Regions from separate parts of the Streptomyces griseoaurantiacus genome, predicted to be linked through region 2. Evidence: riboswitches for the same ligand, from Rfam matches in the RefSeq annotation. Region 2 holds a riboswitch; the other holds the start of a gene.

Region 1 (7,232 bases), 4.1 Mb from region 2:
GCGGGAGCCCTTCGGGTCGAGCGCGTCACGCACGCCGTCGCCGAAGAGGTTGAAGGCAAGGACGGTGATGAAGATCGCCACACCGGGGACCACCATGAACATGGGGTCCGACTCGTAGTAGTCGATCGCGGTGGACAGCATCTGTCCCCAGGAGGAGGTGGGCGGCTTGACGCCCACGCCGAGGAAGCTGAGCGCGGCCTCGGTGAGGATGTTGGTCGGGATCATCATCGTCGTGTACACGATGATGGGCGCGACGAGGTTGGGCAGCAGTTCCTTGAACAGGATGTAGAAGCGGCCGGCGCCCAGCGAGCGGGCCGCCTCGACGTACTCGCGCTCACGCATGGACAGCGTCTGGCCGCGCACCACGCGGCCGATGTAGGGCCAGCCGAAGAAGCCGATCACCAGGATCATCACGAAGACGCGCACGCCGGTGCCGGTCAGGCCCAGCATGTGGTTCGGCATGACCGAGACCAGGGCGATGATGAACAGCAGCTGCGGGAAGGCGAGCAGACCGTCCATGACGCGGCTGACGACGGCGTCGACCCAGCCGCCGAAGAAGCCGGCGAGGATGCCCAGCACGGTGCCGAGGACCACGGCCACCATCGCGGACAGGAAGCCGACGAGGAGCGAGATCCGGGCGCCGTAGACGACACGGGCGAAGAGGTCGCGGCCGTTGACGGGCTCGACGCCGAGGAGGTGGTCGCCGCTGATGCCGCCGAGGGACCCGGTGGGGGTGCCGAACAGCGGGTCGATCAGGTTCTCGTGGTACGCGTCGGGGTCCTGTCCGGCCAGGTCCGCGATGAACGGGGCGAAGATCGCGACCAGGACCAGGACGAGCACGACCACACCGCCCGTCAGGGCGAGCTTGTCCCGCTTCAGGCGTTCCCAGGCGATCCGGCCCAGGGAGCGCCCCTGCACGGCCTTCGTCCCGGCGCCTTGAACCGCCGCTTCTTCGGCCGCACTCGGAGCCGCTTCCGCGGTCGGCTCGTGCAATGGTGCCGTCATCTGGCAGGGACCCCTCTCAACCGGCGGTAGCCGGCCCGCACTTGCCGCTCGTAGCGGCGTGATCAGTCCGTCGTACACGGGAGCGAACGCTCCCCTGGTGCGGGAGTCTTCAACGCTCCGGCGATCTGTTGCCAGGGTTGACGGGGAATGGATGCGTAACCGTGATGCTCTTTGAGGTGTTCCGTTATGCGGACAGTGGGTAACAGGAGCCGGACGGTAGGCAATTGGGACACCAGACCCGATAACCCGACGGAACCACTCGTTCCGTTGCCCTCTACGCGCGCAGAAACACGGAGTTAACGTGAAGGTACGATGAGCAGCCTTCACTCGACAGCGTACGCGTGTCTCAGTATCCGGGCGTGTGGGGGTAGCCGTAGCCGGCGGCGGGCGCCGCGGCGGGGGCGTGGGCCTCACGGTCGTAGAACGGCCGGGCCCGGGCCCGCAGCCACATCGCGACCGGGTCGTGCGGATCGGACAGCGCGACGGTCGAGACGGGCAGCCCGTCCGGAACGGCGACGACCGACTGCCGCATCATCGTGCGCACCGCGTCCACGGCCGGGGGCGAGGCCTCGTACACGTCCAGGCCGATGGCGAGGTACGGCGCGCCCAGCGCGGGCTGCACCCAGGCGCGGCGCAGCGCGCGCACGGCGGGGGTGCGGTGCGCGTTCTGCGTGAGCAGGGCGTAGAACTGCGGGATCTCGATGGCCGGTTCACTCAGCCGGAGCGGTCCGGCCGGCTGTCTGTCGAGGCCGGTGGCGATCCGCCGCAGGTCCAGCCAGGGGATGCCGACGCCGCCGCCGGGGGCGTGCGGGTTGAGCCACAGGCCGTAGTGGTCGGGGTAGAGGGCGCGGGCCGCCTCCAGGCCGTCGACCACCTCGTAGGACCGGCTCCAGCCGCTGGCCGACAGCTCCTGGGCGGAGGTCACGCAGGGGGCGTACGGGAAACCGCCGACCTCCATGGTTCCGTACTGGGCGTCGGAGGAACCGGTCTGCCCCTGCCAGAGCAGCATCCAGAGATGACCGGAGGAGGGCGCCGCGAGTGCGCGGAGCAGTGCCTCGTAGGCGTCGTAACGCCCGGGCGTGACTTGGCGCAGCATGTGCTCGACCTGCCCGGCCGCGGCCGTGCCCGACGCGCTCACCTTCTACCGCCCTCTCGCGAGACATTGACTGAGGACAGCTTAAAGGTCGGCCCCCGGCCCGGGGATGGGCCGGGGAGCGCCGAAGTCCGCGGCGGTGCCCGCTCCCGGGGTCAGTAGCCCAGTTGGTAGAAGGGCCGGACGTTCTCCCGGAGCCAGTCGCAGACCGGGTCCTGGGCGGCGTCCAGGAACACCATGTTGACGGGGAGGGTGACGGGGGCCTTGGCCAGCGCCCGGCCGAGGGCCTCCAGGGGGACCGTGTGCGCCTCGGGGTCGAGGGAGGCGAGTTCGACGCCGACGAACATGACGGGCTCGGCGGTCTCGATCGCGGCGAGGCAGCGGCGGGCGGAGAGCACGGCGCCGCTCGCGGCGAACTCGGCGGAGGCGGCGGCGAGCAGGTCGACCGGGTCGTCCTGCCAATCGGGTTCGAAGAGCCGGACGCGGCCGCCGGAGGCGGGGCCGTCCAGCGGGGCGAGGCCGCCGCGGCACAGCTCGGCCACCGCCTCGGGCGGCAACGGGATGCCGAGGGTGCCGTCGGGATTCACGGCGAGGCCGACCTGCGGGGGCAGCCCCCGGGCGAACTCCACGGCGGGCGCGACGGTGAACCCCATGTGCGTGCCCACGACCTGGCGGAACTGCTCCTCGGAGCTGAAGACGGGGACGTACGCCTGGCCGTCCAGCTCCAGGCTCGGCAGGTCGAGCGGACCGCCCTGGGCGCCGCGGCCGTTGGGCAGCGGGATCCAGAGGAAGCTGCGGGCGAGCACCTCGACGATGCGGGCGCCGGCCGAGGGGACGCCGAGGGAGGCGGAGAGCACCTCTTCCAGTTCGTTGCCGGGCCAGCCGCCGTGCGGATGCGCCTGTGCCGGGACGTCCATGTGCCTCTCCTACCCTGCCCTGCCGGTATGTGCCGTTCCGGCACGGAACCCTATCGCCCGCCGGGCCGGTGGGCGCCCCCGAACTCGATCCTGCGCAGGGCCCCGGCCGCGGGGCGGTCCAGGAGGGTGGCGGAGGCGCAGCCCTCGGGCAGGGTCCCGCGCTCGACCGCGCGCAGCAGGCCCCGGGTGGCCCGGCGGTGGCGGAGGAAGGCGTACGCCGAGACCCCCCGGCCCCGCGCGCGCTGGCCCTCGCGGGCCCGCTCGGCACCGACGTCGAGGATCAGCAGGTGCAGGGCGCCGCCGCGCCGGCGGGCCTCCCGGGCGAGCCAGGTACGGACCCAGCCCTGCGTGCCGCAGTCGTGCACGACGACGCCGCCGCCGGCGCGGACCGCGCGCCGCAGACCCGCGTAGTGGGCGAGCCGGACGAGGGGACGGTAGACGGCGTACGGGAGGAGGCGGGGGGCGCGGGCGTCCCAGCGGTCCCGGGTGTCCTGGGAGTCGACCCGGGTGCCGCCGGCGCCGACCGCGCGGCGCATGAGCGTGGACTTGCCGCTGCCGGGCAGGCCGGTCACGACGACGACGTCGCGGGGGCCGAAGATCAGTCCGTGCGGGCTGCGCCCGCCCCGCTCGCGCAGATCGCGCACGACCGGTGCCGGAGCGGAGCCGTACCCCGGTTCGGCGCCCGCGGCGGGCCCGGCCTGCCGCGCGGGCAGCGCGACCGCCCGCTCGGGCAGGGCGAGGGCCGGTGTGGTGCCGTACGCCGTGGTCCTGTCCACCCTGATCGTCCTCCTCCGGGACATGAGTGCCCCTTCCCCGCCGAGCGTAAAGAGAAGGTAATGCACCATGTCTCGCCGTCGCGTCCCTCTCGTGCAACAGGCCTGCTACAGAGGGTGGCTGAGCCGGGATCAGGGGTGCGTCCGGGACGCACGGGAAGATCGCGTCCCCCGGGACCGGGCCGCGGGCGGGCGCGGGTCGCGGACCGGCGGGAGAACGCGGGGACACGGGCCGGGGCGGCGGGGGCGGGGAGGCATGCGATGATGTGGCCCCAACCGCATACCGGCCGTTCGAATCCGCGCGGGAGAGTCCCCGGCCCGAGGGCTGTGACCGGGGCGCCGAAGGAGCAAGCACTCCCTTGAATCTCTCAGGCCCAGTTACCGCGCGGGCGAGGCACATCTGGAAAGCGGGCCGTCCGTGCACACGGCGGTCCCACCCAAGGTGCAAGCCGTGACCCCCTCGCCGGGTCACGGTGAAGCTCTCAGGTTCCGATGACAGATGGGGAGGACCGGGGAGCGCCGTGCGCGCTCCTCCCGCCCGCCCCGCCACGCCCTCTCGTCCGGGAGAACGACCGATGAGCAGCACCGCCTCCGGCGCCCCGCGCCGCACCGCCCTCGACGCCCTGCACCGCTCCCTCGGTGCCACGATGACCGACTTCGCCGGCTGGGACATGCCGCTGCGCTACGGCTCCGAACGCGAGGAGCACCTCGCCGTCCGCACCCGGGCCGGCCTGTTCGACCTCTCCCACATGGGCGAGATCACCGTCACCGGCCCGGACGCCCCGGCCCTCCTCAACCACGCGCTCGTCGGCGACCTCGCCACGCTCGCCGCCGGCCGGGCCCGCTACACCATGATCTGCCGGGCGGACGGCGGCATCCTGGACGACCTGATCGTCTACCGGCTCGCCGACGCGGAGCACCCGGTGTACCTGGTCGTCGCCAACGCCTCCAACGCCCGGACCGTCCTCGACGCGCTCACCGAGCGGGCCGCCGGCTTCGACGCCGTGGTGCGCGACGACCGCGACGCCTACGCGCTGCTCGCCGTCCAGGGTCCCGCCTCCCCCGGCATCCTCGCCTCGGTCACCGACGCCGACCTCGACGGCCTGAAGTACTACGCCGGGCTGCCCGGCACCGTCGCCGGTGTCCCCGCGCTGATCGCCCGTACCGGCTACACCGGCGAGGACGGCTTCGAGCTGTTCGTCGACCCGGCCGACGCCGAGAAGCTGTGGCAGGCGCTCACCGAGGCCGGGGCCTCGGCCGGGCTCGTCCCCTGCGGGCTGTCCTGCCGGGACACCCTCCGCCTGGAGGCCGGCATGCCGCTGTACGGCAACGAGCTGAGCACCGCGCTGACCCCCTTCGACGCCGGGCTCGGCCGGGTGGTGAAGTTCGGCAAGGAGGGCGACTTCGTGGGACGCGAGGCGCTGGCCGAGGCCGCCGAACGGGCCGAGCAGAACCCGCCGCGGGTGCTCGTCGGGCTGGTCGCCGAGGGCCGCCGGGTGCCGCGCGCCGGTTACCCGGTCCTCGCGGACGGCACGGTGATCGGCGAGGTCACCTCCGGCGCCCCCTCCCCCACGCTGGGCAAGCCGATCGCCATGGCGTACGTCGACGCCGCGCACGCCGCCCCGGGCACCGCCGGTGTCGCGGTGGACATCCGCGGCGGCCACGAGCCGTTCGAGGTCGTGGCGCTGCCCTTCTACAAGCGCCGCAAGTAACCGCCCGCATCCCCGCCGCCCGGGGCCACCGGCCCTCCCCGCACCGCGCGGGGCCGCCCCCCGGGCGACGCGACGCGGCCGCCGTCTCGCGCGCGCCGCATGGGACGGGAGGGGAGACTGGGCGCAGCGCGGGGCCGGACCGGCCCCGCCGGTCACCGTCCGGCCGTCCCTCACCCGTCCCCTCCCGACCTCCTTCCCCGACCCCTTTCCGGGCCCTTCCCCCGCGTACAGGAGAATTCAGCCATGAGCGACAACCCCCAGCACCTGCGGTACAGCAAGGAGCACGAGTGGCTGTCGGACGCCGCGGACGGCGTCGCGACGGTCGGCATCACCGAGCACGCGGCCAACGCGCTCGGCGACGTCGTCTACGTGCAGCTCCCCGAGGTCGGCGCCACCGTCACGGCGGGCGAGACCTGCGGCGAGCTGGAGTCGACCAAGTCGGTCAGCGACCTGTACGCCCCGGTCACGGGTGAGGTCACCGAGGTCAACGGCGACGTGGTCGACGACCCCTCGCTGGTGAACTCCGCGCCCTTCGAGGGCGGCTGGCTGTTCAAGGTGCGGATCTCCGGCACCCCGGACGACCTGCTCTCCGCGGACGAGTACACCGCCTTCATCACCGGCTGAGGAACCCACCCATGTCACCCTTGTCCCCCCAGTCATCCCGGTCTTCGATGTCCCTGCTCGACGCCCCGCTGCACGAGCTGGACCCCGACGTGGCCGCCGCGGTCGACGCCGAGCTGGACCGCCAGCAGTCCACCCTCGAGATGATCGCCTCGGAGAACTTCGCCCCGGTCGCGGTCATGGAGGCCCAGGGCTCGGTCCTCACCAACAAGTACGCCGAGGGCTACCCTGGCCGCCGCTACTACGGCGGCTGCGAGCACGTCGACGTGGTCGAGCAGATCGCCATCGACCGGGTGAAGGCACTGTTCGGCGCCGAGCACGCCAACGTGCAGCCGCACTCCGGCGCGCAGGCCAATGCCGCCGCCATGTTCGCGCTGCTCAAGCCCGGCGACACGATCATGGGCCTCGACCTCGCGCACGGCGGGCACCTGACCCACGGCATGCGGATCAACTTCTCCGGCAAGCTCTACGACGTGGTCGCCTACCACGTCGACGGCGAGACCGGGCAGGTCGACATGGCCGAGGTCGAGCGGCTCGCCAAGGAGTCCCGGCCGAAGCTGATCGTGGCCGGCTGGTCGGCGTACCCCCGGCAGCTCGACTTCGCCGCCTTCCGGCGGATCGCGGACGAGGTCGGCGCGTACCTGATGGTCGACATGGCCCACTTCGCCGGGCTGGTCGCGGCGGGGCTGCACCCCAGCCCCGTGCCGCACGCGCACGTCGTCACCACGACCACCCACAAGACGCTGGGCGGCCCGCGCGGCGGTGTGATCCTCTCCACGGCCGAGCTGGCCAAGAAGATCAACTCGGCCGTCTTCCCCGGTCAGCAGGGCGGCCCGCTGGAGCACGTGATCGCCGCCAAGGCCGTCGCCTTCAAGGTCGCCGCCTCCGAGGAGTTCGCCGAGCGCCAGCGTCGTACGCTGGAGGGCGCCCGCATCCTGGCCGAACGGCTGGTGCGGGACGACGTCCGGGAGCACGGCGTGTCCGTGCTGTCCGGCGGGACCGACGTCCACCTGGTCCTGGTCGACCTGCGCGACTCCGCGCTGGACGGGCAGCAGGCGGAGGACCGGCTGCACGAGATCGGCATCACGGTCAACCGCAACGCCGTCCCCAA
Region 2 (7,232 bases):
CTGGACAGCGAGCTGACCACGGCGGGCCGCCATCCGCAGAGCGACATCTTCCTGGACGACGTGACGGTCTCGCGCCGCCACGTGGAGTTCCGCCGCACGCCGGAGGGCACGTTCACGGTCGCCGACGTCGGCAGCCTCAACGGCACCTACGTCAACCGTGAGCGCATCGACCAGGTAGCGCTCGCCAACGGCGACGAGGTGCAGATCGGCAAGTACCGGCTGGTCTTCTACGCGAGCCAGCGGGGCATCTGAGCCTCCCCGGGCCCCGGGCCCGGGGAGAGACCGGGGAAGGCCCATGCCTCACACACCGAGTGGCGGTGCCGGAAGCGGCACCGCCGCCGCGGACCGCGAACTGATGAGCATCGGCACGGTCCTCAACGTGCTGCGCGAGGAGTTCCCCGAGGTCACCGTCTCCAAGATCCGGTTCCTGGAGGCGGAAGGGCTCGTCGAGCCGCGGCGGACCCCGTCCGGGTACCGCAAGTTCACCGCAGCCGACGTGGAGCGCCTCGGGCACGTCCTGCGGATGCAACGGGACCACTACCTGCCGCTCAAGGTGATCCGGGAGCACCTCGACGCCAGGGAGCGCGGCGAGGAGGTCCGCATCCCCTTCCCGGGCCGGCCGCGCGAGACGGCCGGCGGGGAGCGGCTGGAGGACCTGCTCGCCGAGCCGGAGGCGTCCACCGCCCGCATCTGCCGTGAGGACCTGCTCGCCGAGGCCGGGATGGCCGAGGAGCAGCTCGCGGAGTGGGAGGCGTACGGCCTGCTGGCTCCGCTGCCGGACGGCACGTACGAGGCCGAGGCCGCGACCGTGGCCACTCTGGTGGTGGAGCTGGGGCGGTTCGGCATCGAGCCGAGGCATCTTCGGGTGATGAAGGCCGCCGCCGACCGGGAGGCCGGCCTGGTCGACCAGGTGGTGGCTCCGTTGCGCCGCCACCGCAACCCGCAGACGCGGGCGCACGCGGAGGCCCGCACGAAGGAGATCGCCGGTCTCGCGGTGAAGCTCCACGCCGCGCTGGTGCAGACGGCACTCGGCGTACGGCTTCCCTGAGGCAGGCCGTGTGGGGGCCGTGAGCGGGCCGTGAGCAAGGGCCGAGCGGCGTCACGGTGCGTTGTTCGCCGAGGGCGGATACCCGCCCCGATCCCGCCTCGACTACCCAAACGTCCCGCCCTCGGCCTAGGGTTGCTGTGTGAACGAGCTCGATGTCGTAGGTGTCCGGGTCGAGATGCCCTCCAACCAGCCGATCGTGCTCCTGCGTGAAGTGGGGGGCGACCGCTACCTCCCCATCTGGATCGGCCCCGGGGAGGCGACGGCCATCGCCTTCGCGCAGCAGGGCATGGCCCCCGCGCGGCCGCTGACCCACGACCTGTTCAAGGACGTGCTGGAAGCCGTCGGACAGGAGCTCACGGAGGTGCGCATCACGGATCTGCGTGACGGCGTCTTCTACGCGGAGCTGGTGTTCGCCAGCGGCGTCGAGGTGAGCGCGCGTCCGTCCGACGCCATAGCGCTGGCGCTGCGCACCGGTACCCCGATCTACGGGAGCGACGGTGTGCTCGACGACGCGGGCATCGCGATCCCGGACGAGCAGGAGGACGAGGTCGAGAAGTTCCGCGAGTTCCTCGACCAGATCTCGCCCGAGGACTTCGGCACCAGCAGCCAGTGAGCGCGCCGGCCCCGTCGGCGCTTCCTCGGGACCACCTGCTTCCGCGCGGGCCCGGCCGGCCCGCGCACGGGGGGCGCACGACGGCGCACAGAAGGCGCACCAGGCCATTCGGCTAGCCTTTCCCCGCGGAAGGGCACGGGAAACCACTCCCAGGGTGATTATCACTCGGCGTGCCGAGTGTGGCGATCGTTGACGCACCCCTGGTGACTGCCTACCGTCGGGAAGGCAGGTCTAGGACGGAGGTCGGCGTGAGAAGCAGCGGCGACGGTACGGCCGGGGGTGTCCCCGGGCGCATCCCGGGGGACAGCGGCCGGTATGTGCTTCGCGCCGGCGCGCCCGGCCCCGTGCCGTCGCGCCCGGTGCCGATGCCGCACGGGCAGGCCCTCCCCGCCGCTCCGGCCGGCGCCACCGGCCCGGCAGATCCCGAGGAGCGGGTCGGCTACCGGGGGCCCACCGCCTGCGCCGCCGCCGGCATCACCTACCGCCAGCTCGACTACTGGGCCAGGACCGGCCTCGTCGAACCGAGTGTGCGGCCCGCGCACGGGTCGGGCACCCAGCGGCTCTACAGCTTCCGCGACGTCGTCGTCCTGAAGATCGTCAAACGTTTCCTCGACACCGGGGTCTCCCTGCAGAACATCCGGACCGCCGTCCAGCACCTGCGGGAACAGGGCCTGCGGGACCTCGAGCGCGTGACGCTGATGAGCGACGGGGCGACGGTCCACGAGTGCACCTCGCCCGACGAGGTGCACGCGCTGCTCCAGGGCGGGCAGGGCATCTTCGGCATCGCCGTCGGCGTGGTCTGGCGGGACGTCGAGGCCGCTCTCTCCCAACTGCACGGCGAACGCGTCGACACGGGCGAGACCCTCGTCGGGGCGCACCCGGCGGACGAGCTGGCGCGCCGCCGCAACCGGGCGGTCTGAGGCGCCGGGGACGTCGCCGCGCAGCGCGCGCGTTCCGCGGTCCCCGGCACTCCGCACGGGGCGCTTGGCCGCATTGTCAGTGGTGTGGTGCAGCATCGGAGGTGTGCGAAGCGCGCCCACGATCCTGCATCTCGACATGGATGCCTTCTACGCCTCGGCGGAGCAGGCGTCCAAACCCAGCCTGCGCGGGAAGGCCGTCGTCGTGGGGGGCCTGGGTCCGCGCGGGGTGGTGGCCACGGCCTCCTACGAGGCGCGGGTCTTCGGAGTGCACTCGGCGATGCCCATGGGGCAGGCACGGAGGCTCGCCCCGCACGCCGCCTACCTGGTGCCGCGCTTCGGTTTCTACCGCGCCATCAGCGAGCAGGTCATGGGGCTGTTGCGGGCCCTGTCGCCGCTGGTCGAGCCGCTCAGCCTGGACGAGGCCTTCGTCGACCTGGAGGCCGGGGGAGTCGCCCGGGACGAGGAGTCGGCGCGGCTGACCGGGGCCAAGCTGCGCGCGGACATCAAGGCCGTCACCGGGCTGACCGGTTCGGTGGGACTGGCCGCCTCCAAGATGCTCGCCAAGATCGGTTCGGAGCAGGCCAAACCGGACGGCCTGGTGGTCATCCCGCCGGGCACCGAACGGAACCTGCTCGCTCCGATGTCCGTGCGCACCCTGCCGGGGGTCGGTCCGGCCACCGGGGACCATCTGCGCCGGGGCGGGATCACCACCGTCGGGGAGATTGCCGAGGCCGGCGAGGCGGAGCTGGTACGGCTGCTGGGCAAGGCACACGGGCAGGCGCTGTACGCGATGGCGCTCGCGCGCGACGAACGGCCGGTGGTGGCCGAGCGGGACACCAAGTCGGTCTCCGTGGAGGACACCTACGACGTGGACATCCACGACCGGGTACGGGTCCGCACCGAGGTGACGCGGCTCGCCGAGCGCTGTGTCCGGCGGCTGCGGGAGGCGGGGCTGTCGGGGCGCACCATCGTGCTGAAGGTGCGCAGATACGACTTCTCGACGCTGACCCGCTCCGATACCCTGCGCGGCCCCACGGACGACCCGGTGGTGGTGCGCGAGGCGGCCGGGAGGCTGCTCGAGTCGGTGGACACCACCGGCGGGGTCCGGCTGCTCGGCGTCGGCGTCAGCGGCCTCGCCGACTACACCCAGGAGGACCTGTTCGCGCAGGCGCGCCTGGAGGCCGGGCAGGCGGCCGCGGAACCGCCCGAGGAGGCCGGGCAGGGACCGCGGCCGGAGGAGGCCGGTTCGACGGGGCCGCCGGGAGCGTACGGGCGGGGGGCCGGTGGCGCCGCTTCCGGGGAGCAGGCCGCGGCCGACGGGCGGCAATGGCGGGCCGGGCAGGACGTGACGCACACGGAGTTCGGGCCGGGCTGGGTGCAGGGGAGCGGGCTGGGGCGGGTGACCGTGCGGTTCGAGACGCCGCAGTCGGCGCCGGGCCGGGTGCGCACCTTCCGGGCCGAGGACCCCGGTCTCCGGCCCGCCGACCCGCTGCCGCTGATAGCCGGACCGGATCCGGGCGAGGACCCCGGTGGGGATCCGGGCGCGGCCGTCCCCCCGCCCGAGGCGAACGCCGGTGTGCTCCTCGAGGGGCGTGGGGCGGGTCAGGACAGCTCGTCCGTGCCCGCCAGCTCGTCCCTCGCCGAAGGGCCCGGGGCCTCGGCGTCCCGCGTCCCGGTCCCGCCTCCCGCCACTCGTCCGAACGAGTGATCCGGCACGGGGGGAGACACGGCCACGTCGAGTCCGTAGTGGCGGAAGAGCTGCAGTTCCTGCTCGGGAGAGAGGTGACGGCCGACGCCGAAGTCGGGGGCGTCCCTGATCAGGGCGCGCTCGAAGGGGACGCGCAGGGCGCCGTCCTCCAGCTCACTGGGGCCCAGGGGCACGAAGGCGTCCCGGGAGAACAGGCCGGTGCGTATGGCGGCCCACTCCGGGTGTCCGGTGGCGTCGTCGAGGTAGACCTCGTCGATCGTGCCGATCTTGACGCCCTTGCGGTCGAACGCCTTGCGGCCGATCAGATTGCGGGGGTCGATGTCGGTCTGCACGGTCCCGTCCCTCCTGGCTGTGCGTGTCGGGAACACCACGAAACGGCATGTTCCGGGCGGCGGCCACTCGAAAACCGGTCCGAAGGAGCCGCTGGTAGGCTGGTGGACGGCCGTCGACCCCGCGCGGGAGAGTCCTCCGGACACAGTCCGGGGGCGCCGAAGGAGCAAATCCTCCCCGGAATCTCTCAGGCACCCGTACCGCGCGGACGAGGTCACTCTGGAAAGCAGAGCGGGTATCGACGGTGTCCGCTCTCACCGACGGTGAAAGCCGCAGTGCCCGCCGAGGGCCTGTCCGGCGAAGCTCTCAGGTCCGGATGACAGAGGGGGAGGCCGCCGGGGTACCCGCGACGAGGTGCCCCTCGAAGGTCGCGCCAGACCAGGAGGCCTCCGCAATGACCGCCCACCGCACCCCGCTCTCCCGGCTCGAACAGGGCATCCCGTTCGAGCAGCGCCACATCGGCCCCGACGCCGGGGACCGCGCGAAGATGCTCGCCCAGGTCGGCTACGGCTCGCTCGACGAGCTGACCGCGGCCGCCGTGCCCGAGGTGATCAAGAACGCCGGCGCGCTGGACCTGCCCGGCGCCCGTACCGAGGCCGAGGTGCTGGCCGAGCTGCGTGCCCTCGCGGACCGCAACCAGGTGCTCACCTCCATGATCGGCCTGGGTTACTACGGCACGTTCACGCCGCCGGTGATCCTGCGCAACGTCATGGAGAACCCCGCCTGGTACACCGCGTACACCCCGTACCAGCCGGAGATCTCGCAGGGCCGCCTCGAGGCGCTCCTCAACTTCCAGACCGTGGTCGCCGACCTCACCGGGCTGCCGACCTCCGGAGCCTCCCTGCTCGACGAGGGCACCGCGGCGGCCGAGGCGATGGCGCTGTCCCGGCGTATGGGCCGTAACAAGAACGGCCTGTTCCTGGTCGACGCGGACACCCTCCCGCAGACCGTCGCCGTGCTGCGCACCCGCGCCGAGCCGGCCGGCGTCGAGGTCGTCCTCGCCGACCTGAGCGAGGGCATCCCGGCCGGGATCGCCGAGCGCGAGATCAACGGCGTCCTGCTGCAGTACCCGGGGGCCTCCGGCGCCGTCCGCGACCTGCGCCCCGTCGTCGACAAGGCGCACGAGCTCGGCGCGCTCGTCACCGTCGCCGCCGACCTGCTCGCGCTCACCCTCCTCACCTCGCCCGGCGAACTCGGCGCCGACATCGCGATCGGCACCACCCAGCGCTTCGGCGTCCCCATGGGCTTCGGCGGGCCGCACGCCGGCTACATGGCCGTGCGCGAGAAGTTCGCGCGCAGCCTGCCCGGCCGCCTCGTGGGCGTCTCCGTGGACGCCGACGGCGACAAGGCGTACCGCCTCGCCCTGCAGACGCGTGAGCAGCACATCCGCCGCGAGAAGGCGACCAGCAACATCTGCACCGCCCAGGTGCTGCTCGCGGTGATGGCCGGCATGTACGCCGTCTACCACGGCGCCGAGGGGCTGCGCACGATCGCCCGGCGCACCCACCGCTACGCCGCCATCCTCGCCGCCGGGCTCACCGCGGGCGGCGTCGAGGTCGTCCACGGCTTCTACTTCGACACGCTGACCGTCCGCGTGCCGGGCCGGGCCGCCGAGGTGGTCGCCGCCGCCCGGGACAACGGGGTCAACCTGCACCGGGTCGACGCCGACCACGTCTCGCTGTCCTGCGACGAGACCACCGACCGGGCCGCGCTCGGCGCGGTGTGGGGCGCCTTCGGCGTCGAGGCCGACATCGAGGCGCTGGACGAGGCCACCGAGGACGCGCTGCCGGGAGCCCTGCTGCGCACCGACGAGGTCCTCACCCACCCCGTCTTCCACCAGCACCGCTCCGAGACCGCGATGCTGCGCTACCTGCGCCGGCTGGCCGACCGCGACTACGCGCTGGACCGCGGCATGATCCCGCTGGGCTCCTGCACGATGAAGCTCAACGCGACCACCGAGATGGAGCCGGTCACCTGGCCCGAGTTCGGGCAGCTCCACCCCTTCGCCCCGGCCGAGCAGGCCCAGGGCTACCTGACCCTCATCCGTGAGCTGGAGGAGCGGCTGGCCGAGGTCACCGGCTACGACAAGGTCTCCCTGCAGCCCAACGCCGGCTCCCAGGGCGAACTGGCCGGACTGCTCGCGGTGCGCGGCTACCACCGGGCCAACGGCGAGGAGCGGCGCACGGTCTGCCTGATCCCGTCCTCCGCGCACGGCACCAATGCCGCGAGCGCGGTCATGGCCGGGATGAAGGTCGTCGTGGTGAAGACCGCGGAGGACGGCGAGGTCGACGCCGAGGACCTGCGCGCCAAGATCGAGAAGCACCGCGACGAGCTGGCCGTGCTGATGATCACCTACCCGTCGACGCACGGCGTCTTCGAGGAGCACGTCGCCGACATCTGTGCCGCCGTGCACGACGCGGGCGGTCAGGTCTACGTCGACGGCGCCAACCTCAACGCGCTGGTCGGGCTCGCCAAGCCCGGGTACTTCGGCGGCGACGTCTCCCACCTCAACCTGCACAAGACGTTCTGCATCCCGCACGGCGGCGGCGGTCCCGGCGTCGGCCCTGTCGCCGTCCGCGACCACCTGGCGCCGTACCTGCCCAACCACCCGCT

The links. Region 2 has a riboswitch for glycine ahead of gcvP (aminomethyl-transferring glycine dehydrogenase). Riboswitches for the same ligand answer to the same signal wherever they lie in the genome.
Region 1: linked by a shared signal. The riboswitch ahead of gcvT (glycine cleavage system aminomethyltransferase GcvT) and the one ahead of gcvP (aminomethyl-transferring glycine dehydrogenase) in region 2 are both predicted to bind glycine.

The regions. Positions count from the first base shown of each region.
Region 1 is NZ_CP108326.1:5,244,915-5,252,146, reverse strand. Features, by position in the region: gene OHB09_RS23455 (ABC transporter permease) at 1-1,005, opposite strand, end outside; gene OHB09_RS23450 (enhanced serine sensitivity protein SseB C-terminal domain-containing protein) at 1,352-2,143, opposite strand; gene OHB09_RS23445 (enhanced serine sensitivity protein SseB) at 2,254-3,015, opposite strand; gene OHB09_RS23440 (AAA family ATPase) at 3,066-3,791, opposite strand; glycine riboswitch at 4,081-4,182, shown strand; glycine riboswitch at 4,183-4,297, shown strand; gene gcvT (glycine cleavage system aminomethyltransferase GcvT) at 4,364-5,500, shown strand; gene gcvH (glycine cleavage system protein GcvH) at 5,744-6,124, shown strand; gene glyA (serine hydroxymethyltransferase) at 6,172-7,232, shown strand, end outside.
Region 2 is NZ_CP108326.1:1,123,279-1,130,510, reverse strand. Features, by position in the region: gene OHB09_RS05110 (FHA domain-containing protein) at 1-252, shown strand, start outside; gene ftsR (transcriptional regulator FtsR) at 296-1,048, shown strand; gene OHB09_RS05100 (bifunctional nuclease family protein) at 1,188-1,661, shown strand; gene OHB09_RS05095 (MerR family transcriptional regulator) at 1,910-2,581, shown strand; gene OHB09_RS05090 (DNA polymerase IV) at 2,685-4,289, shown strand; gene OHB09_RS05085 (PRC-barrel domain-containing protein) at 4,184-4,621, opposite strand; glycine riboswitch at 4,736-4,832, shown strand; gene gcvP (aminomethyl-transferring glycine dehydrogenase) at 5,014-7,232, shown strand, end outside.